3 regions of the Priestia sp. LL-8 genome follow, and region 3 is predicted to be linked to each of the others. Evidence: a T-box and tRNA genes for the amino acid it is inferred to sense, from the RefSeq annotation. Region 3 holds a T-box; the other regions hold tRNA genes.

Region 1 (11,359 bases), 4.7 Mb from region 3:
ATGAACTGCTGAAGCAAACATCGAAGTGATAAATAAAAAAACTTGTTGACAACTAGGTTGCAACTTGTTATGATAGTAAAGTCGCTTAAGAGCGGCGGTTGAACTTTGAAAACTGAACAAAGCGACAAACGTCAACGTTAATTTTTATTTTTTAAATTGAGCAAGTCAAACATTTCTTCGGAGAGTTTGATCCTGGCTCAGGATGAACGCTGGCGGCGTGCCTAATACATGCAAGTCGAGCGAACTGATTAGAAGCTTGCTTCTATGACGTTAGCGGCGGACGGGTGAGTAACACGTGGGCAACCTGCCTGTAAGACTGGGATAACTTCGGGAAACCGAAGCTAATACCGGATAGGATCTTCTCCTTCATGGGAGATGATTGAAAGATGGTTTCGGCTATCACTTACAGATGGGCCCGCGGTGCATTAGCTAGTTGGTGAGGTAACGGCTCACCAAGGCAACGATGCATAGCCGACCTGAGAGGGTGATCGGCCACACTGGGACTGAGACACGGCCCAGACTCCTACGGGAGGCAGCAGTAGGGAATCTTCCGCAATGGACGAAAGTCTGACGGAGCAACGCCGCGTGAGTGATGAAGGCTTTCGGGTCGTAAAACTCTGTTGTTAGGGAAGAACAAGTACGAGAGTAACTGCTTGTACCTTGACGGTACCTAACCAGAAAGCCACGGCTAACTACGTGCCAGCAGCCGCGGTAATACGTAGGTGGCAAGCGTTATCCGGAATTATTGGGCGTAAAGCGCGCGCAGGCGGTTTCTTAAGTCTGATGTGAAAGCCCACGGCTCAACCGTGGAGGGTCATTGGAAACTGGGGAACTTGAGTGCAGAAGAGAAAAGCGGAATTCCACGTGTAGCGGTGAAATGCGTAGAGATGTGGAGGAACACCAGTGGCGAAGGCGGCTTTTTGGTCTGTAACTGACGCTGAGGCGCGAAAGCGTGGGGAGCAAACAGGATTAGATACCCTGGTAGTCCACGCCGTAAACGATGAGTGCTAAGTGTTAGAGGGTTTCCGCCCTTTAGTGCTGCAGCTAACGCATTAAGCACTCCGCCTGGGGAGTACGGTCGCAAGACTGAAACTCAAAGGAATTGACGGGGGCCCGCACAAGCGGTGGAGCATGTGGTTTAATTCGAAGCAACGCGAAGAACCTTACCAGGTCTTGACATCCTCTGACAACTCTAGAGATAGAGCGTTCCCCTTCGGGGGACAGAGTGACAGGTGGTGCATGGTTGTCGTCAGCTCGTGTCGTGAGATGTTGGGTTAAGTCCCGCAACGAGCGCAACCCTTGATCTTAGTTGCCAGCATTTAGTTGGGCACTCTAAGGTGACTGCCGGTGACAAACCGGAGGAAGGTGGGGATGACGTCAAATCATCATGCCCCTTATGACCTGGGCTACACACGTGCTACAATGGATGGTACAAAGGGCTGCAAGACCGCGAGGTCAAGCCAATCCCATAAAACCATTCTCAGTTCGGATTGTAGGCTGCAACTCGCCTACATGAAGCTGGAATCGCTAGTAATCGCGGATCAGCATGCCGCGGTGAATACGTTCCCGGGCCTTGTACACACCGCCCGTCACACCACGAGAGTTTGTAACACCCGAAGTCGGTGGAGTAACCGTAAGGAGCTAGCCGCCTAAGGTGGGACAGATGATTGGGGTGAAGTCGTAACAAGGTAGCCGTATCGGAAGGTGCGGCTGGATCACCTCCTTTCTAAGGATTTTTACATGACGTACGTTTTGACACTTTGTTCAGTTTTGAGAGTTCAATCTCTCAATTATAGAAAGCACACTACTTTCTTCTTATTAGATAAGAAGAATTTTGGTTGCGATTGTTCTTTGAAAACTAGATAACAGTAATTGCTGAGGAAAAGTGAAACTTTTCTTTAATCAAACCAATAAATAACACAACAATATGTTGTACCATTTATTCGCTAATGGTTAAGTTAGAAAGGGCGCACGGTGAATGCCTTGGCACTAGGAGCCGATGAAGGACGGGACTAACACCGATATGCTTCGGGGAGCTGTAAGTGAGCTTTGATCCGGAGATTTCCGAATGGGGAAACCCACTGTTCGTAATGGAACAGTATCTTTATCTGAATACATAGGATATTGAAGGCAGACCCGGGGAACTGAAACATCTAAGTACCCGGAGGAAGAGAAAGCAAATGCGATTTCCTGAGTAGCGGCGAGCGAAACGGAATTAGCCCAAACCAAGAGGCTTGCCTCTTGGGGTTGTAGGACACTCTATACGGAGTTACAAAGGAACGAAGTAAATGAAGCGACCTGGAAAGGTCCGTCGAAGAAGGTAACAACCCTGTAGTTGAAACTTCGTTCCCTCTTGAGTGGATCCTGAGTACGGCGGAACACGTGAAATTCCGTCGGAAGCTGGGAGGACCATCTCCCAAGGCTAAATACTACCTAGTGACCGATAGTGAACCAGTACCGTGAGGGAAAGGTGAAAAGCACCCCGGAAGGGGAGTGAAAGAGATCCTGAAACCGTGTGCCTACAAGTAGTCAGAGCCCGTTAACGGGTGATGGCGTGCCTTTTGTAGAATGAACCGGCGAGTTACGATCCCATGCAAGGTTAAGCTGATAAGGCGGAGCCGTAGCGAAAGCGAGTCTGAATAGGGCGTTTAGTATGTGGTTGTAGACCCGAAACCAGGTGATCTACCCATGTCCAGGGTGAAGTTCAGGTAACACTGAATGGAGGCCCGAACCCACGCACGTTGAAAAGTGCGGGGATGAGGTGTGGGTAGCGGAGAAATTCCAATCGAACCTGGAGATAGCTGGTTCTCTCCGAAATAGCTTTAGGGCTAGCCTCATGTTGTGAGAGTCTTGGAGGTAGAGCACTGATTGGACTAGGGGCCCCCAACGGGTTACCGAATTCAGTCAAACTCCGAATGCCAAAGACTTATCCATGGGAGTCAGACTGCGAGTGATAAGATCCGTAGTCAAAAGGGAAACAGCCCAGACCACCAGCTAAGGTCCCCAAGTATACGTTAAGTGGAAAAGGATGTGGAGTTGCTTAGACAACCAGGATGTTGGCTTAGAAGCAGCCACCATTTAAAGAGTGCGTAATAGCTCACTGGTCGAGTGACTCTGCGCCGAAAATGTACCGGGGCTAAACGTATCACCGAAGCTGTGGATTGACATCTTTGATGTCAGTGGTAGGAGAGCGTTCTAAGTGCTGTGAAGTCAGACCGTAAGGACTGGTGGAGCGCTTAGAAGTGAGAATGCCGGTATGAGTAGCGAAAGACAAGTGAGAATCTTGTCCACCGAATGCCTAAGGTTTCCTGAGGAAGGCTCGTCCGCTCAGGGTTAGTCGGGACCTAAGCCGAGGCTGAAAAGCGTAGGCGATGGCCAACAGGTTGATATTCCTGTACCACCTCCCCGCCGTTTGAGTAATGGGGGGACGCAGTAGGATAGGGTAAGCGCGCTGCTGGATATGCGCGTTCAAGCAGTTAGGCTGATGAGTAGGCAAATCCGCTCATCATAAAGGCTGAGCTGTGATGACGAGGGAATTATAGTACCGAAGTTCCTGATTCCACACTGCCAAGAAAAGCCTCTAGCGAGGCGGGAGGTGCCCGTACCGCAAACCGACACAGGTAGGCGAGGAGAGAATCCTAAGGTGATCGAGAGAACTCTCGTTAAGGAACTCGGCAAAATGACCCCGTAACTTCGGGAGAAGGGGTGCTCTGGTAGGGTGTATAGCCCGAGAGAGCCGCAGTGAATAGGCCCAGGCGACTGTTTAGCAAAAACACAGGTCTCTGCGAAGCCGCAAGGCGAAGTATAGGGGCTGACGCCTGCCCGGTGCTGGAAGGTTAAGAGGAGGGGTTATCCTTTGGGAGAAGCTCTGAATCGAAGCCCCAGTAAACGGCGGCCGTAACTATAACGGTCCTAAGGTAGCGAAATTCCTTGTCGGGTAAGTTCCGACCCGCACGAAAGGCGTAACGATCTGGGCACTGTCTCAACGAGAGACTCGGTGAAATTATAGTACCTGTGAAGATGCAGGTTACCCGCGACAGGACGGAAAGACCCCGTGGAGCTTTACTGTAGCCTGATATTGAATTTTGGTACAGCTTGTACAGGATAGGTAGGAGCCTGAGAAGCCGGAGCGCTAGCTTCGGTGGAGGCGTCGGTGGGATACTACCCTGGCTGTATTGAAATTCTAACCCGCGGCCCTGATCGGGCCGGGAGACAGTGTCAGGTGGGCAGTTTGACTGGGGCGGTCGCCTCCTAAAATGTAACGGAGGCGCCCAAAGGTTCCCTCAGAATGGTTGGAAATCATTCGTAGAGTGTAAAGGCACAAGGGAGCTTGACTGCGAGACCTACAAGTCGAGCAGGGACGAAAGTCGGGCTTAGTGATCCGGTGGTTCCGCATGGAAGGGCCATCGCTCAACGGATAAAAGCTACCCCGGGGATAACAGGCTTATCTCCCCCAAGAGTCCACATCGACGGGGAGGTTTGGCACCTCGATGTCGGCTCATCGCATCCTGGGGCTGTAGTCGGTCCCAAGGGTTGGGCTGTTCGCCCATTAAAGCGGTACGCGAGCTGGGTTCAGAACGTCGTGAGACAGTTCGGTCCCTATCCGTCGTGGGCGTAGGAAATTTGAGAGGAGCTGTCCTTAGTACGAGAGGACCGGGATGGACACACCGCTGGTGTACCAGTTGTCTTGCCAAAGGCATCGCTGGGTAGCTATGTGTGGACGGGATAAGTGCTGAAAGCATCTAAGCATGAAGCCCCCCTCAAGATGAGATTTCCCATAGCGCAAGCTAGTAAGATCCCTGAAAGATGATCAGGTTGATAGGTCAGAGGTGGAAGCGTGGCGACATGTGTAGCTGACTGATACTAATCGATCGAGGACTTAACCAAAACTTTAAAAGCGTAAGCTTTGCTCAGCAAACTGTTATCTAGTTTTGAAAGAATAAATCTTTCGAAAAAAAGTATTGCTTTCTTTATGAAATAGTGTATAATGTAATATGTCTGGTGGCGATAGCGAAGAGGTCACACCCGTTCCCATACCGAACACGGAAGTTAAGCTCTTTAGCGCCAATGGTAGTTGGGACTTTGTCCCTGTGAGAGTAGGACGTTGCCAGGCTTATATATCGGAGGATTAGCTCAGCTGGGAGAGCACCTGCCTTACAAGCAGGGGGTCGGCGGTTCGATCCCGTCATCCTCCACCATCGACTATTTAAGTCAGAGATTGCACGCCGGTGTAGCTCAATTGGTAGAGCAACTGACTTGTAATCAGTAGGTTGGGGGTTCAAGTCCTCTTGCCGGCACCATTTTTTCGAGCCATTAGCTCAGTTGGTAGAGCATCTGACTTTTAATCAGAGGGTCGAAGGTTCGAGTCCTTCATGGCTCACCATTTATATTCACACGCGGGTGTGGCGGAATTGGCAGACGCGCTAGACTTAGGATCTAGTGTCTTACGACGTGGGGGTTCAAGTCCCTTCACCCGCATCTTTCATTAATTTCATATATGCGCGGAAGTAGTTCAGTGGTAGAACACCACCTTGCCAAGGTGGGGGTCGCGAGTTCGAACCTCGTCTTCCGCTCCACATATATAAGTCCTGCCGGGGTGGTGGAATTGGCAGACACACAGGACTTAAAATCCTGCGGTAGGTGACTACCGTGCCGGTTCAAGTCCGGCCCTCGGCACCATTTTAATAAGCGCCCGTAGCTCAATTGGATAGAGCGTTTGACTACGGATCAAAAGGTTAGGGGTTCGACTCCTCTCGGGCGCGCCATAAACGGGAAGTAGCTCAGCTTGGTAGAGCACTTGGTTTGGGACCAAGGGGTCGCAGGTTCGAATCCTGTCTTCCCGACCATTTATGGGGCCTTAGCTCAGCTGGGAGAGCGCCTGCCTTGCACGCAGGAGGTCAGCGGTTCGATCCCGCTAGGCTCCACCAATTAAATTAAATAATTGTAACGAATAATATGGCGGTGTAGCTCAGCTGGCTAGAGCGTACGGTTCATACCCGTGAGGTCGTGGGTTCGACTCCCTCCGCCGCTACCATATAAGTTACATTTGTTATAAATATACGGAGGAATACCCAAGTCCGGCTGAAGGGATCGGTCTTGAAAACCGACAGGGGTGTTAAAGCCCGCGGGGGTTCGAATCCCTCTTCCTCCGCCATTTATTTATATCATATTCATATCATCGCGGGGTGGAGCAGTTCGGTAGCTCGTCGGGCTCATAACCCGAAGGTCGCAGGTTCAAATCCTGTCCCCGCAACCAAAGTGGTCCCGTGGTGTAGCGGTTAACATGCCTGCCTGTCACGCAGGAGATCGCGGGTTCGATTCCCGTCGGGACCGCCATTTTGTTTGGCTCGGTAGCTCAGTTGGTAGAGCAAAGGACTGAAAATCCTTGTGTCGGCGGTTCGATTCCGTCCCGAGCCACCATTTTAAGACGGCGATTGTGGCGAAGTGGTTAACGCACCGGATTGTGGTTCCGGCATTCGTGGGTTCGATTCCCATCAGTCGCCCCATCTTAAGTAACGCGGGTGTAGTTTAGTGGTAAAACCTCAGCCTTCCAAGCTGATGTCGTGAGTTCGATTCTCATCACCCGCTCCAAATAATGGGCCTATAGCTCAGCTGGTTAGAGCGCACGCCTGATAAGCGTGAGGTCGGTGGTTCGAGTCCACTTAGGCCCACCATATTCCACAGTAGCTCAGTGGTAGAGCTATCGGCTGTTAACCGATCGGTCGTAGGTTCGAGTCCTACCTGTGGAGCCATACGGAGAAGTACTCAAGTGGCTGAAGAGGCGCCCCTGCTAAGGGTGTAGGTCGTGTAAGCGGCGCGAGGGTTCAAATCCCTCCTTCTCCGCCAGTCGTTTTAAATTTAAATATGGCCCGTTGGTCAAGCGGTTAAGACACCGCCCTTTCACGGCGGTAACACGGGTTCGAATCCCGTACGGGTCATCTTAAAAAGGTTTGCATATATTGCAAACCTTTTTTTATTTGCGCTTTTTTAAAGATTAAGTAAACAGAAATAATAGTTAGGAATAATTACCATGAATTTTCAGAATAAAAAGTAAGTTTCAAGCAGGATTTTCCCTATATCATATGGAATTATTCATAAAGTAATAAAGTATGAAGAGCATGGAATAAAGAGTAATTTTAAAGAACATTTATTCTATTATATTTGCAGAAAAGGTTTATGTTTTTACTATAAAAGGGAATGAGTGGTAAGAAGCGTATATTATGTGCGTATATCATGTTTGAAGTTAAAGGGGTGGCAAAAGTGAATCTAGCGGTTCAGCCTACTGAATTTGATGTTCATTTGTATCACGAAGGAAACTTATTTCGCAGTTACTCTATTTTCGGTGCGCATCAGGTAACGGTAGAAGGAATTGAAGGCGTACGATTTTGCGTGTGGGCACCTCATGCAAAGGGTGTAAGCGTTGTAGGTGATTTTAATAAATGGAACGGTTTTCAACATTCAATGGTTAAAGTTAATGAAGAAGGTATTTGGATGACATTTATCCCTGAATTAGAACAAGGGACTATTTATAAATATGAAATCATCACACAAAGCAATCAAAAAAAATTAAAAGCAGATCCATACGCTTTCTTCAGTGAAGTGCGTCCAAACACTGCTTCTATTGTTTACTCATTGGATGGGTACAAATGGAACGACCAATATTGGCGTAGAAAGAAAAAACAGCAAAATATATATGAAAGACCACTGTGTATTTACGAGCTGCATGCAGGGTCTTGGAGGACTCATGAAGATGGCAGCCTTTATACATACAGTGAATTAGCACAGGAGCTTATTCCTTATATTGCTGAACAAGGTTTTACACATATTGAGTTATTACCAGTCATTGAGCATCCGCTCGACCGATCCTGGGGATATCAAGGAACTGGATACTATTCTGCTACCAGTCGATATGGTACACCTAAAGAGTTGATGAACTTTATAGATGAGTGTCATCAAAATAATATAGGCGTTCTTTTAGACTGGGTACCCGGGCATTTTTGTAAGGATGAACATGGTCTGTATATGTTTGATGGAGAACCTACTTATGAATACAAAAAAGAACCCGACCGTGAAAACTATGTTTGGGGAACAGTTAATTTCGATTTAGGCAAGCCTGAAGTACAAAGTTTTCTCATTTCGAACGCTTTGTTTTGGTTGGAGTACTTCCACATAGATGGATTTCGAGTAGATGCTGTAGCTAATATGCTTTATTGGCAAAATTCTTCTGGAAAAGCAGTAAATGATGGAGCTGTCAGCTTCTTAAAAAAATTGAATGAAGCTGTTTTTAAATCTGATGAAACGATATTAATGATGGCAGAAGATTCAACGGATTGGCCCCTTGTTACAGCACCTACGTATGAGGGCGGTTTAGGCTTTAATTATAAGTGGAACATGGGATGGATGAATGACGTTTTAACGTACATGGAAGCTGGCGTGGAAAGACGTCCCTATCTTCACGATAAAATGACCTTTTCACTAATGTATGCGTTTAACGAAAACTTTATTTTGCCGCTTTCTCATGATGAAGTCGTACATGGGAAAAAATCATTGCTTAATAAGATGCCAGGTGATTACTGGCGCAAGTTTGCACAGCTTCGACTGCTATATGGATATTTCTTTGCACACCCTGGAAAAAAGCTTTTATTTATGGGCGGAGAGTTTGGCCAATTTGATGAGTGGAAAGATTTAGAAGAGTTAGACTGGATGCTTTATGACTTTGACATGCATCGCAATCTTAACGGATATATGAAGGATCTCATCAAGATTTATAAAAGAAGCAAGCCTTTATACGAATTAGACCATAATCCAGATGGATTTGAATGGATTGATGTTAACAATCATCATCAACAAATTTTCTCCTTTATTCGCAAGTCGAAAGAAAATCAGGAGATTTTTATAGTTGTTAGCAATTTTTCTGAGCATCCATATCATTCTTACAAAGTTGGAGTTCCAGTTGAGACAGAGTACATTGAAGTTATTAACAGTGATGACGAAGTGTACGGCGGTTCAGGCATTGTAAATAAAAAGGCATTAAAATCAGTGGATGAATCGTTTCACGGCCAACCTTTTTGCATTGAAATGAATATTCCGCCGTTTGGCATTAGTATACTACGAGCAAAGAGAAAACGAGGGGAGAGAAAACAACATGTTAAAAAAGAAATGCGTAGCGATGTTATTGGCAGGAGGAAAAGGTAGTCGGCTAAGTTCGCTTACAAAAAATCTAGCAAAGCCAGCTGTACCATTTGGTGGTAAGTATCGAATTATTGATTTTGCTTTAAGTAATTGTACAAATTCAGGTATTGAAACAGTAGGTGTATTAACACAATATCAACCGCTAGTTCTCAATTCATACATTGGAATTGGAAGCGCTTGGGATTTGGATCGACGGAATGGTGGTGTCACAGTATTGCCTCCATACGCGGAGTCAGATGGAGTAAAGTGGTATAAAGGTACAGCTAGTGCTATTTATGAAAATTTAAATTATTTGACACAATATGATCCTGAGTACGTACTGATTCTATCAGGTGATCACATTTATAAAATGAACTATGAAAATATGCTTGATTATCATATAAACAAAGAAGCAGACGTAACGATTTCTGTTATTGAAGTACCTTGGGAAGAAGCGAGCCGTTTTGGTATTTTAAATACAAATAGTGACCTAGACGTAATGGAGTTCGATGAAAAGCCACAGCGTCCTAAAAATAATCTAGCTTCTATGGGAATTTATATTTTTAAATGGAGTATTTTAAAAGAATATTTAGAAATGGATGCACGAAATCCATACTCAAGCCATGATTTTGGTAAAGATGTTATTCCACTTTTACTAGATGAAAAGAAAAAGCTAATTGCATACCCATTCCAAGGTTATTGGAAAGATGTAGGAACTGTAAAAAGCTTGTGGGAAGCGAATATGGATTTGTTATGTGATAAAGACGAGCTTAATTTATTTGACTCTTCATGGAAAGTATACTCTGTTAACCCTAATCAGCCTCCTCAATATATCGCGCCAAACGCCTGCGTGGTGGAGTCATTAGTAAATGAAGGGTGCGTTGTCGAAGGAAACGTAGAGCAGTCCGTGTTATTTCCAGGTGTACAAATCGGCTCAGGTTCTGAGGTTAAGAAAACGGTTGTCATGCCTACTGCAAAGATAGGCTCTAACGTATATATTGAAAACGCAATTGTTCCATCGGATATTGAAGTTCCAGACGGTACTATTATTCGACCGACCAAAGGAAGCGAAGAAGTAATTCTTGTTACTCAAGAATTGATTGAATCAGTTGCTAAATGCATTTAACGAACAGAGAGGATGAACGACATTGAATAATCAAATGCTTGGTATTATTGATGCTTGTACAAACACAACAGCGCTGCAGCCTTTAACTTTTTATAGATCGATTGCTGCCATTCCTTTTGCAGGGCGCTATCGATTAATCGATTTTACGCTTTCTAATATGGTGAACTCTGGAATTTCGAGCGTTGCCATTTTTCCTCGTGATCGCTATCGCGCATTGATGGATCATATAGGTTCAGGAAAAGAATGGGATTTGGACCGGAAGCGAGATGGATTGTTTATCTTCCCTCCTATGACAAGTGATTTACACTTAGAAAGTCCATCACTATTCACGCAGTTCCGTTATCATATTGATTATTTTTTAAGAAGTAAGCAGGAATACGTATTAATTGCTAATAGTTATACGGTATGTACAGTTGACTTTGAGCACGCACTGCAGCGTCATATTGCTTCAAATGCAGATATTACTGAAATGACGCAGGGCGATAAATCGCTTAATATGTATATTATTAATAAATCTATTCTAGTTAATATTTTGCAAAATGAATCGCATGATTTTTATACGATTAAAGAAATGGTTCGATATATGGCACAATCTCATCGTGTAGAAAAGTATGAGCACCATGGATATACGGCTGAGATTTCTAGCTTAGATGCCTACTATAAAACAAGTATGGAAATTTTATCTCCAGATGTTTGGAAGCAGCTATTCATCAACGAACGTCCTGTTTTCACTAAAGTAAAAGATGAACCGCCTACTCGTTACGCAAAGAAAGCGGTTGTGAAAAACTCAATGATCGCAAACGGGTGTGTGATTGAAGGACATGTGGAAAATAGTATTATCTTCCGAGGCGTTAAAATTGGAAAAGGTACGGTCGTTAAGAATAGCATTGTGATGCAAAAAGGCGTTATTTTAGAAAATAGTGTATTAGAAAATGTTGTTTTAGACAAAGATGTGAAAATAGGAAGTAATGAAACGTTGCTAGGTGAGTCTGAACTACCTAGAGTCATTGCTAAAGGAACAACTCAAGGAGCGTTGATGAAGTCGTGAATGTATTATTTGCT
Region 2 (3,480 bases), on a different contig from region 3:
TCTTCTTGCGCCATCCAGGACAAAATTTGAAGAACCAAATCTGCAATAAAGGTTCCCAAGCTATCCTTATACTGAGTCGTATCCAGCAAAGGCATATCCAAGACAACAATGTCTGCCTCAATTTCTTTCGTAATAGCATTCCACTCTTGTAAAATTTCTTCTTTGTTACGACCAAAACGATCTAGTGAATGAATGTAAAGAATATCTCCTTTACGAATCATTCGTTTTAGTAATTGGTACTGTTCTCGATTGAAATTTTTTCCACTTTGTTTATCCATGAAAATATCTCGAGGAGAAATGCCCACTTCTTCCATGGACTGAAGTTGTCGTCCTTCATTTTGATCTCGGCTGCTTACACGGATATATCCAAATTTTCTATTTTCCATTTTTATACTCCCTTTTGTGTCTATCTTCTTTTTATTCTACCAAAAACGTTCGTAAAAGTGTATTAGATAAAGAGAACGTTCGTAATTACTTTTCTTACTTAAACGAACGATAAAAACAGTAGATTTCTTATATAAAAGGAAAGTTCGTAAAAGTATACTTTTACGAACTTTCCTTTTATATATTTATTAAATGTATAGAAGTATTTCCTTAGTGATTTAAACATTAGCCAAATAACTATGTCATGAACAATACATAGGAAATTGATATTATATCCCCTATTAAATTAATGTGATAAGAAGAAAGGTCTAAATTTATGCAGAGATTATTTAATTACAGCATTTATTAATAAAAAACATTAAATTATATGTCTTTAACGTGCAGAGAAACGCTCTGTAAGGAATTTAACTTTTGTTTTACACACAATGGGGGGATTAGATACAAATTTTCAGCAATTAAGAAAAGAGATTAGCACAACTTTTATAAAGGCATTTATATTAAGGAGAGTATTTTATTTAAGGTTTTAAGTTATTAATACATAAAATGGTGGAGATCTTTAAACATTGTTTCTCGTTACAGAAGAGTCCATTCGGTTAAGGTCTATGAAAGTTGACCGTTTTTTGGTCATCACCTGTTTGTTCGAATCATCTCTAAAGACCCAGTACCATTACATTGTACTATTGAGCAGATTCAAAGAACGCTTTTTCCGTTACGTCTCCTTCAACATCAGCAGCTTCTGCTGATCCAGAAGAACCTCCTAAATTCGGTAGAGCTAATGGAGTCGCTAACTAAATAACTAAACCTACGGCAGAAGCTACCACAGCTTATTTCGCTTTTCTTATTCAATCTCCTCCTAATTTTATTTAATAGAAATAAAAAAGCAGTTTGCAAATGCAAACTGCTTTTTTGATGACCCGTACGGGATTCGAACCCGTGTTACCGCCGTGAAAGGGCGGTGTCTTAACCGCTTGACCAACGGGCCAGTATCAATTTATAAGTTAAATTCAATTACTATAAAACATGATGGGCCTAAGTGGACTCGAACCACCGACCTCACGCTTATCAGGCGTGCGCTCTAACCAGCTGAGCTATAGGCCCTTTACTTGGATTTGGAGCGGGTGATGAGAATCGAACTCACGACATCAGCTTGGAAGGCTGAGGTTTTACCACTAAACTACACCCGCATATTTTAAAGTGGCGGTCCCGACGGGAATCGAACCCGCGATCTCCTGCGTGACAGGCAGGCATGTTAACCGCTACACCACGGGACCAAAATAGAAAATGGCGGAGGAAGAGGGATTCGAACCCCCGCGGGCTTTAACACCCCTGTCGGTTTTCAAGACCGATCCCTTCAGCCGGACTTGGGTATTCCTCCGTGTACTGTATGGTGGAGCCTAGCGGGATCGAACCGCTGACCTCCTGCGTGCAAGGCAGGCGCTCTCCCAGCTGAGCTAAGGCCCCATAAATGGTCGGGAAGACAGGATTCGAACCTGCGACCCCTTGGTCCCAAACCAAGTGCTCTACCAAGCTGAGCTACTTCCCGTTTATGGCGCGCCCGAGAGGAGTCGAACCCCTAACCTTTTGATCCGTAGTCAAACGCTCTATCCAATTGAGCTACGGGCGCTTATTAAAATGGTGCCGAGGGCCGGACTTGAACCGGCACGGTAGTCACCTACCGCAGGATTTTAAGTCCTGTGTGTCTGCCAATTCCACCACCCCGGCAGGACTTATACGTGGAGGCGGCAACCGGATTTGAACCGGTGATAAAGGTTTTGCAGACCTTGGCCTTACCACTTGGCTATGCCGCCAATATATATATGGAGCGGAAGACGAGGTTCGAACTCGCGACCCCCACCTTGGCAAGGTGGTGTTCTACCACTGAACTACTTCCGCGCATTTATCTAAATTAAGATGCGGGTGAAGGGACTTGAACCCCCACGTCATAAGACACTAGATCCTAAGTCTAGCGCGTCTGCCAATTCCGCCACACCCGCGTGTAAATATAACTGGTGAGCCATGAAGGACTCGAACCTTCGACCCTCTGATTAAAAGTCAGATGCTCTACCAACTGAGCTAATGGCTCTCTATGGCTGGGCTAGCTGGATTCGAACCAACGCATGACGGAATCAAAATCCGTTGCCTTACCGCTTGGCGATAGCCCAATAAAGATGGTGGAGGGGGGCAGATTCGAACTGCCGAACCCGAAGGAGCGGATTTACAGTCCGCCGCGTTTAGCCACTTCGCTACCCCTCCGATATAAATGGTGCCGGCAAGAGGACTTGAACCCCCAACCTACTGATTACAAGTCAGTTGCTCTACCAGTTGAGCTACACCGGCACGATGGTGGAGGATGACGGGATCGAACCGCCGACCCCCTGCTTGTAAGGCAGGTGCTCTCCCAGCTGAGCTAATCCTCCAAAGAATCTATATAAGCGCGTTAATAAGCGTTATTTTGAATACTCATAATAAACTATTTCAAATAAAAAACCCCTATGCTCTTTACAAGAGACTCATAAGGGGTTTTATTCATTGCCTGGCAACGTCCTACTCTCACAGGGACAAAGTCCCAACTACCATTGGCGCTAAAGAGCTTAACTTCCGTGTTCGGTATGGGAACGGGTGTGACCTCTTCGCTATCGCCACCAGACAAGAGATTGCTCTCTCAAAACTAGATAACAGTTGGCTGAGTAAAGCTTACGCTTTTAAAAGTTTGGTTAAGTCCTCGATCGATTAGTATCAGTCAGCTACACATGTCGCCACGCTTCCACCTCTGACCTATCAACCTGATCATCTTTCAGGGATCTTACTAGCTTGCGCTATGGGAAATCTCATCTTGAGGGGGGCTTCATGCTTAGATGCTTTCAGCACTTATCCCGTCCACACATAGCTACCCAGCGATGCCTTTGGCAAGACAACTGGTACACCAGCGGTGTGTCCATCCCGGTCCTCTCGTACTAAGGACAGCTCCTCTCAAATTTCCTACGCCCACGACGGATAGGGACCGAACTGTCTCACGACGTTCTGAACCCAGCTCGCGTACCGCTTTAATGGGCGAACAGCCCAACCCTTGGGACCGACTACAGCCCCAGGATGCGA
Region 3 (8,137 bases):
TGTATGAACATGCTCTGGTTTTGCTTTTGTATCACGGCGGAAGCGAATATTAGCACGGCGAGCTTGGAAGCTTTCAAAGTTTGAACAAGAAGAAATTTCACGATACGTTTCATAACTTGGAATCCAAACTTCAATATCATACTTTTTGGCTGCTGTGAAACCTAAGTCAGCTGTACACATGCTTAGAACTCGGTAAGGTAAACCTAATAGTTGAAGAACCTTTTCAGCATGGCCCGTTAATTTTTCTAATTCATCATAAGAATCTTCTGGCTTAACAAAGCGAACAAGTTCTACTTTATTAAACTGATGCTGACGAATAAGACCACGTGTATCTCTTCCTGCAGAGCCTGCTTCTGAGCGGAAGCAAGCACTATAAGCTGTATAAGCAATTGGAAGCTGATCTCCGCTTAAAATTTCATCACGATGTAAATTTGTAACTGGTACTTCAGCTGTAGGAATTAAGAAATAATCTTCTTCTTTAATCTTGAATGCATCTTCTTCAAATTTAGGAAGCTGCCCTGTTCCTGTCATGCTTGTGCGATTCACCATATATGGAGGAAGGATTTCTTCATAACCATGCTCATCCATATGTAAATCCATCATAAAGTTAATAAGAGCACGTTCTAATCTTGCACCTAACCCTTTATAAAATACAAAGCGGCTTCCCGTTACTTTCGAAGCTCTTTCAAAATCTAAAATATTTAAATCTGTTCCTAAATCCCAATGCGGTTTTGGTTCAAAATCAAATTGTTTAATTTCTCCCCATTTGCGAACTTCTACGTTATCATCTTCAGTTTCACCTACAGGCGTACTTTCATGTGGAACGTTAGGAATTGAAAGCAGCAATAGTTCTAATTCTTCTTCAACGCTGCGAAGCTCTTCATCCAATTGCTTTACGCGATCTCCTACTTCACGCATTTCAACGATTAAATGATCAGCATCTTGTTTTTCACGCTTCAATTGTGCAATTTGCTGTGATACTTCATTTCGCTTGCTTTTTAACTCTTCTGTTTGAGCAATTAGCTCACGGCGTTTTGCATCTAACTCTTCAAAGCGACCTAAGTCCGTTAAGTCCTCACCACGAAACTTGAGCTTTTCTTTTACTTCATTAAAATTAGCACGTAAAAATTTTAAATCTAACATACTTAGTACCTCCTTTAGTATAAAAGGGCAAAATAAAAACTCTCATCCCCATGAAAGGGACGAGAGTTTACCCGCGTTGCCACCCTAATTGAAAGCTAAAATAAGCCTTCCTCTTAAACCAGATAACGGATGAACCGAAACTGCCTACTACTTTTTCGACAGCTTGCTCCAGGACGGATTCATAAGAATTGATTATCGATTCACACCAGCCATCGACTCTCTTGAAATCAAAAATCTTATTACTATTTCCTATCAACGCTTTATACCAATATCATTTTTATTAATCATAATGTACTACAAGTCTTTACAAGATGCAATTCATTTATACAGGTTTTTTTGAAGCTTCTTCAACCATTGCTACAAAATACTGCGCCATGCGAGCATCATCTGTCAATTCTGGATGAAACGAACATCCCAAGAATTGACCTTGTCTTGCCGCAACAATTCGGTCGTTATGCATGGCTAAGACTTCAACGTTTTCTCCTACTTCTACAATATGCGGAGCACGGATAAATACGCCTATAAAATCTTCACCGATATCTTTAATATTTAAGGCAGCTTCAAAGCTATCCCGTTGACGCCCAAACGAGTTGCGAGCTACCGTAATATCCATAACACCTAAATGGGGCTCTTCACGGTCAACGACTTGTCCTGCGAGTAAAATTAAACCCGCACACGTACCAAATACCGGTTTACCTGCTTGTGCAAACTGGCGAAGAGGTTCCATAAAGTCATATTTGTCGATCAGACGACGCATTGCTGTGCTTTCGCCGCCCGGTAGGATTAAACCATCTATTTCGTTTAACTGTTCAACTTTTTTTATGATAATGGCTTCAGCGCCTGCTGCTTCTAATGCTTGTGCATGCTCGCGAAAGGCACCTTGTAATCCTAACACGCCTACTTTTACCATTTTGTCAAAACTCCCTTTAAATTACCATCCACGCTCTTGCATGCGGTTTTCTGGTAATAATGATGAAATTTCAATCCCTTTCATTGCACTTCCTAACCCTTTTGATAAGTTTGCAATAAGCTCATAATCTTGATAATGTGTTGTTGCTTCCACGATTGCACGTGCAAACTTTTCAGGGTTGTCTGATTTGAAGATTCCTGATCCAACGAACACGCCGTCTGCTCCAAGCTGCATCATTAACGCTGCATCTGCTGGTGTTGCTACACCGCCTGCTGCAAAGTTTACAACTGGTAAACGACCTTCACGTTTAATTTGCAGTAATAACTCATAAGGTGCGCCTAATAGTTTAGCTTCTGTCATTAACTCATCTTCGTCCATGCCCACAACTTTACGTACTTGAGCGTTTACTTGACGCATATGACGTACTGCTTCTACGATGTTTCCTGTCCCTGGTTCGCCCTTTGTACGAAGCATTGCAGCTCCTTCAGCAATACGACGAGATGCTTCCCCAAGATCACGGCAACCGCACACAAATGGAACCGTAAATGTATTTTTATTTAAATGAAACTCCTCATCAGCTGGAGTCAACACTTCACTTTCATCGATGTAGTCTACACCCATCGCTTCTAGCACGCGTGCTTCAACAATATGGCCAATACGAGCTTTTGCCATAACTGGAATGGACACAGCATTCATCACTTCTTCAACAATTGTTGGGTCTGCCATACGAGACACGCCGCCTGCTGCACGGATATCGGCTGGAACACGCTCTAACGCCATAACAGCAACAGCGCCTGCTGCTTCTGCAATTTTTGCTTGCTCTGCATTGATAACGTCCATGATGACGCCACCTTTTTGCATTTCCGCCATTCCTCGTTTTACACGATCAGTACCTGTAATGTTATTCATGTTTGTCTTCCTCCTGTATCAAGTGTTTCACAATAATTTTTAGTGTATATACAAAATTCAAAACTTAGTGTCTATTTTACCGCATTTTTCGGAAAATTCCTATCTAATTTATAGATTATATATAAACAAATCTAAAAATAAAAAGAAGAGATACTCTCTTGTAGTATCTCTTCTTTCTCTTGAGTTATCATTAAAACCAATTATCTACTGTATTTGCAGCATTCATCCAAATATCGCTGAAGAAGTTGCCAATACTGCGGATAGCGAGAGAGAACCATCCAGCTTTTTCAACAGATTCGTTTGTCACAACCGGCGTCATGCTATCTGTAGTTTGACCTCCTACATAGCCTAGATCTTTGAGATTGCTGTTTGTTGCACTTACATAAGCAACTGTTTCTCCTTTTTTAATAGAAGCAACAACTTTTTGATCGTTCATAACTTTATCGTTTAACTTAAAGTTGATTTTAGTATGATCTTTTTGACCTTTTTCAGTAATAATCTTTACCGAATTCTTTGGAGAAACGGAAGCTTCTTTTGATTTTCCTTTAGCAACATCAATTGTTTCATGCCCTTTAATCTCACCGTTAGCAGGCACTACTTCTTTTAACTGAAAATGACTAAAAGCATAATCCAATATCTTTTTCGTTTGAGAGAAACGAGCAGCTTCCGTAGACTTGCCGTTTTCCTTGGCATTCATTACAACTGTTATGTATCTTACCCCGTTACGCTCTGCAGTTCCAGTGAAACATTGACCTGCAAAATCTGTATGACCAGTTTTTAAGCCGTCTACGCCGCTGTAGGCAGCTGAAAAACCTGGGAGCATCTTATTCCAATTGTTCATTTTTGTTTCGCCTTGTTGCCCTTGTCTAAACATCTTAGAAGGAGTTTTAGCTACTTCCAAAGATTCTGGATAATCATGAATTAAGTGATAAGCAAGGGTAGCAACTGCCCGAGCCGATAGAAGGTTCTCATCTTCTTCCTTCGTTCCTTTTGGATACATTCCTTTTAGCAAAGAATTAGAAAGACCTGTAGAATTGACAAATTTTGATTCACCCATATTTAATCTTTTTGCCGTTTCATTCATTAACTTAATAAAACCTTCTTCAGAACCACTGACAGCTTCAGCTAAAGCAATTGCAGCTCCATTAGCCGAATAAATAGCCATGGCATCATATAATTCTTTCACCGTGTATTTTTGGTTTTCAATTAACGGTACATTTGATAATCCATAATCCTGAGAAATTTTAGCTGCATATTTACTAACTGGCACACGTTGATCCCAAGATAATTTCTTATCTTTTATCGATTCTAATACTAGGTATTCTGTCATCATTTTTGTCATGCTTGCAATACCTAATAAAGCATCCGTATTTTTCCCGTATAATACTTTCCCCGTACTTGCCTCTACTAAGATCGCTGCATCTGCTTCAACGCCAATATCATCTGTTTTAGGAGCAGCTGATGCTTGTGTAGAGACAAAAAATACGCTGGCCATTAACATAACAGCAATGACACAAATTAATTGTTTCTGTACTGCGTTTCTCACTCTATACCCTCCAAACGTAAACTCACATAAATGTAATTTTATCATACTAAAATTTAAAAAAATAGATAAAGAAGTACTGTTACATTCATGATTAACGACATAAAAAACACGTTTCCCTAATAGGGAAACGTGTTTTTTAAACATTCATGATTATCTCATAGAATAGTTAGGAGATTCTTTTGTAATTTGTACATCATGTGGGTGACTTTCTCTTAAACCTGCTCCAGTCATACGAATGAATTGTGCCTGTTCACGTAACGCTTCTAAGTTAGCTGAACCACAGTAACCCATCCCTGCGCGTAAACCACCAATCATTTGGTATAAAGTATCTGCTACAGGTCCTTTGTAAGGTAAACGACCTTCAATACCTTCCGGAACTAATTTTTTATTATCTTCTTGGAAGTATCGATCTTTACTTCCTTTTTCCATAGCTCCTACAGAGCCCATTCCACGGTAAACTTTAAAACGTCTACCTTGGTAGATTTCTGTTTCTCCAGGACTTTCTGTCGTTCCTGCTAAAAGGCTTCCTAGCATTACTGTATGTCCACCAGCTGCAAGTGCTTTTACGATATCTCCAGAGTATTTAATACCACCATCTGCGATAATAGCTACACCGTGCTTACGAGCTTCAGTTGCACAGTCATATACTGCTGTAATTTGTGGAACGCCTACACCAGCTACAACACGAGTTGTACAAATTGAACCAGGTCCAATTCCTACTTTTACTACGTTTGCTCCCGCTTCAATTAATGCTTTTGTACCTTCAGCAGTTGCTACGTTACCAGCGATAATATTTAATTCTGGATATGCTTCACGAATGCTGCGAACCGTATCTAAAACGCCTTGTGAATGTCCATGCGCTGTATCAATAACGATAACATCAACGCCAGCTTGTACTAATTTTTCGATACGAACATTTGAATCAGCCGTTACGCCAACAGCTGCTCCAACTAATAAGCGACCTTGTTGGTCCTTAGCTGCATTTGGAAACTCAATTACTTTTTCAATGTCTTTAATCGTAATAAGACCTTTTAATACGCCATTGTCATCTACAAGAGGTAACTTTTCAATTTTGTATTGCTGTAGAATTTTTTCTGCTTCTTCTAAAGTCGTTCCTACTGGAGCAGTAACTAATTCTTCTTTTGTCATTACATCAGCAATTTGCATTGAATAATCTTGGATGAAACGCAAGTCGCGGTTTGTAAGAATTCCAACTAGCTTTTGTTCTTCTTCGTTGTTGACAATTGGAACACCTGAGATACGATATTTGCCCATTAAATGTTCAGCAGCAAATACTTGATTTTCAGGAGTTAAAAAGAAAGGATCCGTGATAACACCACTTTCAGAACGTTTTACTTTATCAACTTGTTCTGCTTGCTGTTCAATCGACATGTTTTTGTGAATGATACCTAAGCCACCTTGTCTAGCCATCGCGATAGCCATTTCAGCTTCGGTAACTGTATCCATTCCTGCACTGATGAACGGCACCTTTAATTTTAATGTTTTTGTTAGTTCAACACTCATATCAACGTCTTTAGGTAGTACCTCAGATTTTGCTGGCACCAGTAAAACGTCATCAAATGTTAAGCCTTCTTTAGAAAATTTGCTTTCCCACATTATAGAATCCTCCTTTAAACGACAGAATATTATTAGTAGATTAACAAGCAGATATGTACCTGTCAATAACTTCACTAGATATCAGATAATTCTAATAAAAAGAAAAGGTGATTTAGTTGCATAAATTTAATGATGTTTGGACGTCCTACAATTTATTTTTCTCCGTTCCTTTTGTACAAGACTTTTTAAAAAAGCGCTATCAAAAATTGAATTATAGCGATGCAGAGCAACATAGCTTTAAAAACAGTTACCCCTTTATTTATTATTTGGAACACAGTAAAAATTATTATCAAGTTGCGGCACAATCTCCTGTATCAGTTCAACCAGTTTTATTATTTTATGGAATGTCACAGCTGTTAAAAGCCTGTTTGTTAACACAAAACCCCGTATATCCAGAAAATACGGCGGTATTAGCACATGGAGTATCAACACGAAAAAGAAAAAAACAAAGTTATGATTTTTTAGATGATGAAGTTAAGATCCAAAAAAGCGGTTTGTTTTCGCAAGTAGGAGAAGAATTGTTTCATGTGAAACAACTGGAAGGTAGTAAATATACAATGAATTACCTGTTATCGTGCGTACCGGAATTAGATACATTATTTTTAAATTTGGGTACTAGGTCATTTTCCCATTTAACAACTATTGGATCGCTTCCAGCTACCTCTTTGTCTATTCCTGAACAAGTTACACGGTGTTATCATATGAATCACGAAAGGCTCTACTCTTTTTTAAAAGAGCGTTCCCGCCTATCATTGTCTCTGTCAGAAGATCAGGTACGTATTCTTGACCCTTCAAACTGTTTATATAATTGTTCACCTTTTATGTACAATTTCCAAGATAACACACTGCATGCACCGTTGGAAAAAGATAGCTGCTTATATTTCCCTGAGATGTTGGCACATTACTTATTACTTTATAATTTAAGTATGATTTCACGTTATGAAACAGAGTGGTGGTATGAATTATTGCATACATACTCTTCGAAAGATTACCCATTTATCTTGAGATTCCTTGAGGTTACGGCTCAAAAGATTCCTTACTTAATTTCTTGTTACTTAAATGAACATACAAAAAAAGACTAGCTAAAATAGCTAGTCTTTTTTCAAGTGCCTGGCAACGTCCTACTCTCACAGGGACAAAGTCCCAACTACCATTGGCGCTAAAGAGCTTAACTTCCGTGTTCGGTATGGGAACGGGTGTGACCTCTTCGCTATCGCCACCAGACAAGAGATTGCTCTCTCAAAACTAGGTAACAGTTTGCTGAGTAAAGCTTACGCTTTTAAAGTTTGGTTAAGTCCTCGATCGATTAGTATCAGTCAGCTACACATGTCGCCACGCTTCCACCTCTGACCTATCAACCTGATCATCTTTCAGGGATCTTACTAGCTTGCGCTATGGGAAATCTCATCTTGAGGGGGGCTTCATGCTTAGATGCTTTCAGCACTTATCCCGTCCACACATAGCTACCCAGCGATGCCTTTGGCAAGACAACTGGTACACCAGCGGTGTGTCCATCCCGGTCCTCTCGTACTAAGGACAGCTCCTCTCAAATTTCCTACGCCCACGACGGATAGGGACCGAACTGTCTCACGACGTTCTGAACCCAGCTCGCGTACCGCTTTAATGGGCGAACAGCCCAACCCTTGGGACCGACTACAGCCCCAGGATGCGATGAGCCGACATCGAGGTGCCAAACCTCCCCGTCGATGTGGACTCTTGGGGGAGATAAGCCTGTTATCCCCGGGGTAGCTTTTATCCGTTGAGCGATGGCCCTTCCATGCGGAACCACCGGATCACTAAGCCCGACTTTCGTCCCTGCTCGACTTGTAGGTCTCGCAGTCAAGCTCCCTTGTGCCTTTACACTCTACGAATGATTTCCAACCATTCTGAGGGAACCTTTGGGCGCCTCCGTTACATTTTAGGAGGCGACCGCCCCAGTCAAACTGCCCACCTGACACTGTCTCCCGGCCCGATCAGGGCCGCGGGTTAGAATTTCAATACAGCCAGGGTAG

What was found. The T-box of region 3 lies ahead of serS (serine--tRNA ligase). A T-box ahead of a tRNA ligase gene usually reads a tRNA of that ligase, here a tRNA-Ser.
Region 1: it has a tRNA-Ser gene. The T-box ahead of serS (serine--tRNA ligase) is inferred to sense a tRNA for this amino acid. The anticodon was not compared.
Region 2: it has a tRNA-Ser gene. The T-box ahead of serS (serine--tRNA ligase) is inferred to sense a tRNA for this amino acid. The anticodon was not compared.

Annotation. Positions count from the first base shown of each region.
Region 1 is NZ_JAZAQH010000001.1:4,686,368-4,697,726, reverse strand. Features, by position in the region: rRNA gene U9R83_RS24550 (16S ribosomal RNA) at 175-1,726, shown strand; rRNA gene U9R83_RS24545 (23S ribosomal RNA) at 1,952-4,887, shown strand; rRNA gene rrf (5S ribosomal RNA) at 4,998-5,113, shown strand; tRNA gene U9R83_RS24535 (tRNA-Val) at 5,123-5,198, shown strand; tRNA gene U9R83_RS24530 (tRNA-Thr) at 5,225-5,300, shown strand; tRNA gene U9R83_RS24525 (tRNA-Lys) at 5,308-5,383, shown strand; tRNA gene U9R83_RS24520 (tRNA-Leu) at 5,397-5,478, shown strand; tRNA gene U9R83_RS24515 (tRNA-Gly) at 5,502-5,576, shown strand; tRNA gene U9R83_RS24510 (tRNA-Leu) at 5,591-5,679, shown strand; tRNA gene U9R83_RS24505 (tRNA-Arg) at 5,689-5,765, shown strand; tRNA gene U9R83_RS24500 (tRNA-Pro) at 5,770-5,846, shown strand; tRNA gene U9R83_RS24495 (tRNA-Ala) at 5,852-5,927, shown strand; tRNA gene U9R83_RS24490 (tRNA-Met) at 5,958-6,034, shown strand; tRNA gene U9R83_RS24485 (tRNA-Ser) at 6,062-6,154, shown strand; tRNA gene U9R83_RS24480 (tRNA-Met) at 6,180-6,256, shown strand; tRNA gene U9R83_RS24475 (tRNA-Asp) at 6,261-6,336, shown strand; tRNA gene U9R83_RS24470 (tRNA-Phe) at 6,345-6,420, shown strand; tRNA gene U9R83_RS24465 (tRNA-His) at 6,431-6,506, shown strand; tRNA gene U9R83_RS24460 (tRNA-Gly) at 6,518-6,591, shown strand; tRNA gene U9R83_RS24455 (tRNA-Ile) at 6,598-6,674, shown strand; tRNA gene U9R83_RS24450 (tRNA-Asn) at 6,678-6,752, shown strand; tRNA gene U9R83_RS24445 (tRNA-Ser) at 6,756-6,846, shown strand; tRNA gene U9R83_RS24440 (tRNA-Glu) at 6,867-6,938, shown strand; gene glgB (1,4-alpha-glucan branching protein GlgB) at 7,234-9,195, shown strand; gene U9R83_RS24430 (glucose-1-phosphate adenylyltransferase) at 9,146-10,297, shown strand; gene U9R83_RS24425 (glucose-1-phosphate adenylyltransferase family protein) at 10,320-11,345, shown strand; gene glgA (glycogen synthase GlgA) at 11,342-11,359, shown strand, end outside.
Region 2 is NZ_JAZAQH010000003.1:13,924-17,403, forward strand. Features, by position in the region: gene U9R83_RS27260 (recombinase family protein) at 1-386, opposite strand, end outside; tRNA gene U9R83_RS27265 (tRNA-Glu) at 1,295-1,366, opposite strand; tRNA gene U9R83_RS27270 (tRNA-Ile) at 1,409-1,482, opposite strand; tRNA gene U9R83_RS27275 (tRNA-Gly) at 1,495-1,568, opposite strand; tRNA gene U9R83_RS27280 (tRNA-Asp) at 1,580-1,655, opposite strand; tRNA gene U9R83_RS27285 (tRNA-Ser) at 1,667-1,759, opposite strand; tRNA gene U9R83_RS27290 (tRNA-Ala) at 1,770-1,845, opposite strand; tRNA gene U9R83_RS27295 (tRNA-Pro) at 1,851-1,927, opposite strand; tRNA gene U9R83_RS27300 (tRNA-Arg) at 1,932-2,008, opposite strand; tRNA gene U9R83_RS27305 (tRNA-Leu) at 2,018-2,106, opposite strand; tRNA gene U9R83_RS27310 (tRNA-Cys) at 2,119-2,192, opposite strand; tRNA gene U9R83_RS27315 (tRNA-Gly) at 2,203-2,277, opposite strand; tRNA gene U9R83_RS27320 (tRNA-Leu) at 2,297-2,378, opposite strand; tRNA gene U9R83_RS27325 (tRNA-Lys) at 2,392-2,467, opposite strand; tRNA gene U9R83_RS27330 (tRNA-Gln) at 2,472-2,546, opposite strand; tRNA gene U9R83_RS27335 (tRNA-Tyr) at 2,554-2,637, opposite strand; tRNA gene U9R83_RS27340 (tRNA-Thr) at 2,646-2,721, opposite strand; tRNA gene U9R83_RS27345 (tRNA-Val) at 2,726-2,801, opposite strand; rRNA gene rrf (5S ribosomal RNA) at 2,916-3,031, opposite strand; rRNA gene U9R83_RS27355 (23S ribosomal RNA) at 3,095-3,480, opposite strand, start outside.
Region 3 is NZ_JAZAQH010000001.1:13,282-21,418, reverse strand. Features, by position in the region: gene serS (serine--tRNA ligase) at 1-1,143, opposite strand, end outside; T-box leader at 1,196-1,408, opposite strand; gene pdxT (pyridoxal 5'-phosphate synthase glutaminase subunit PdxT) at 1,466-2,053, opposite strand; gene pdxS (pyridoxal 5'-phosphate synthase lyase subunit PdxS) at 2,075-2,962, opposite strand; gene U9R83_RS00070 (serine hydrolase) at 3,153-4,508, opposite strand; gene guaB (IMP dehydrogenase) at 4,659-6,125, opposite strand; gene U9R83_RS00060 (YaaC family protein) at 6,242-7,207, shown strand; rRNA gene rrf (5S ribosomal RNA) at 7,234-7,349, opposite strand; rRNA gene U9R83_RS00050 (23S ribosomal RNA) at 7,412-8,137, opposite strand, start outside.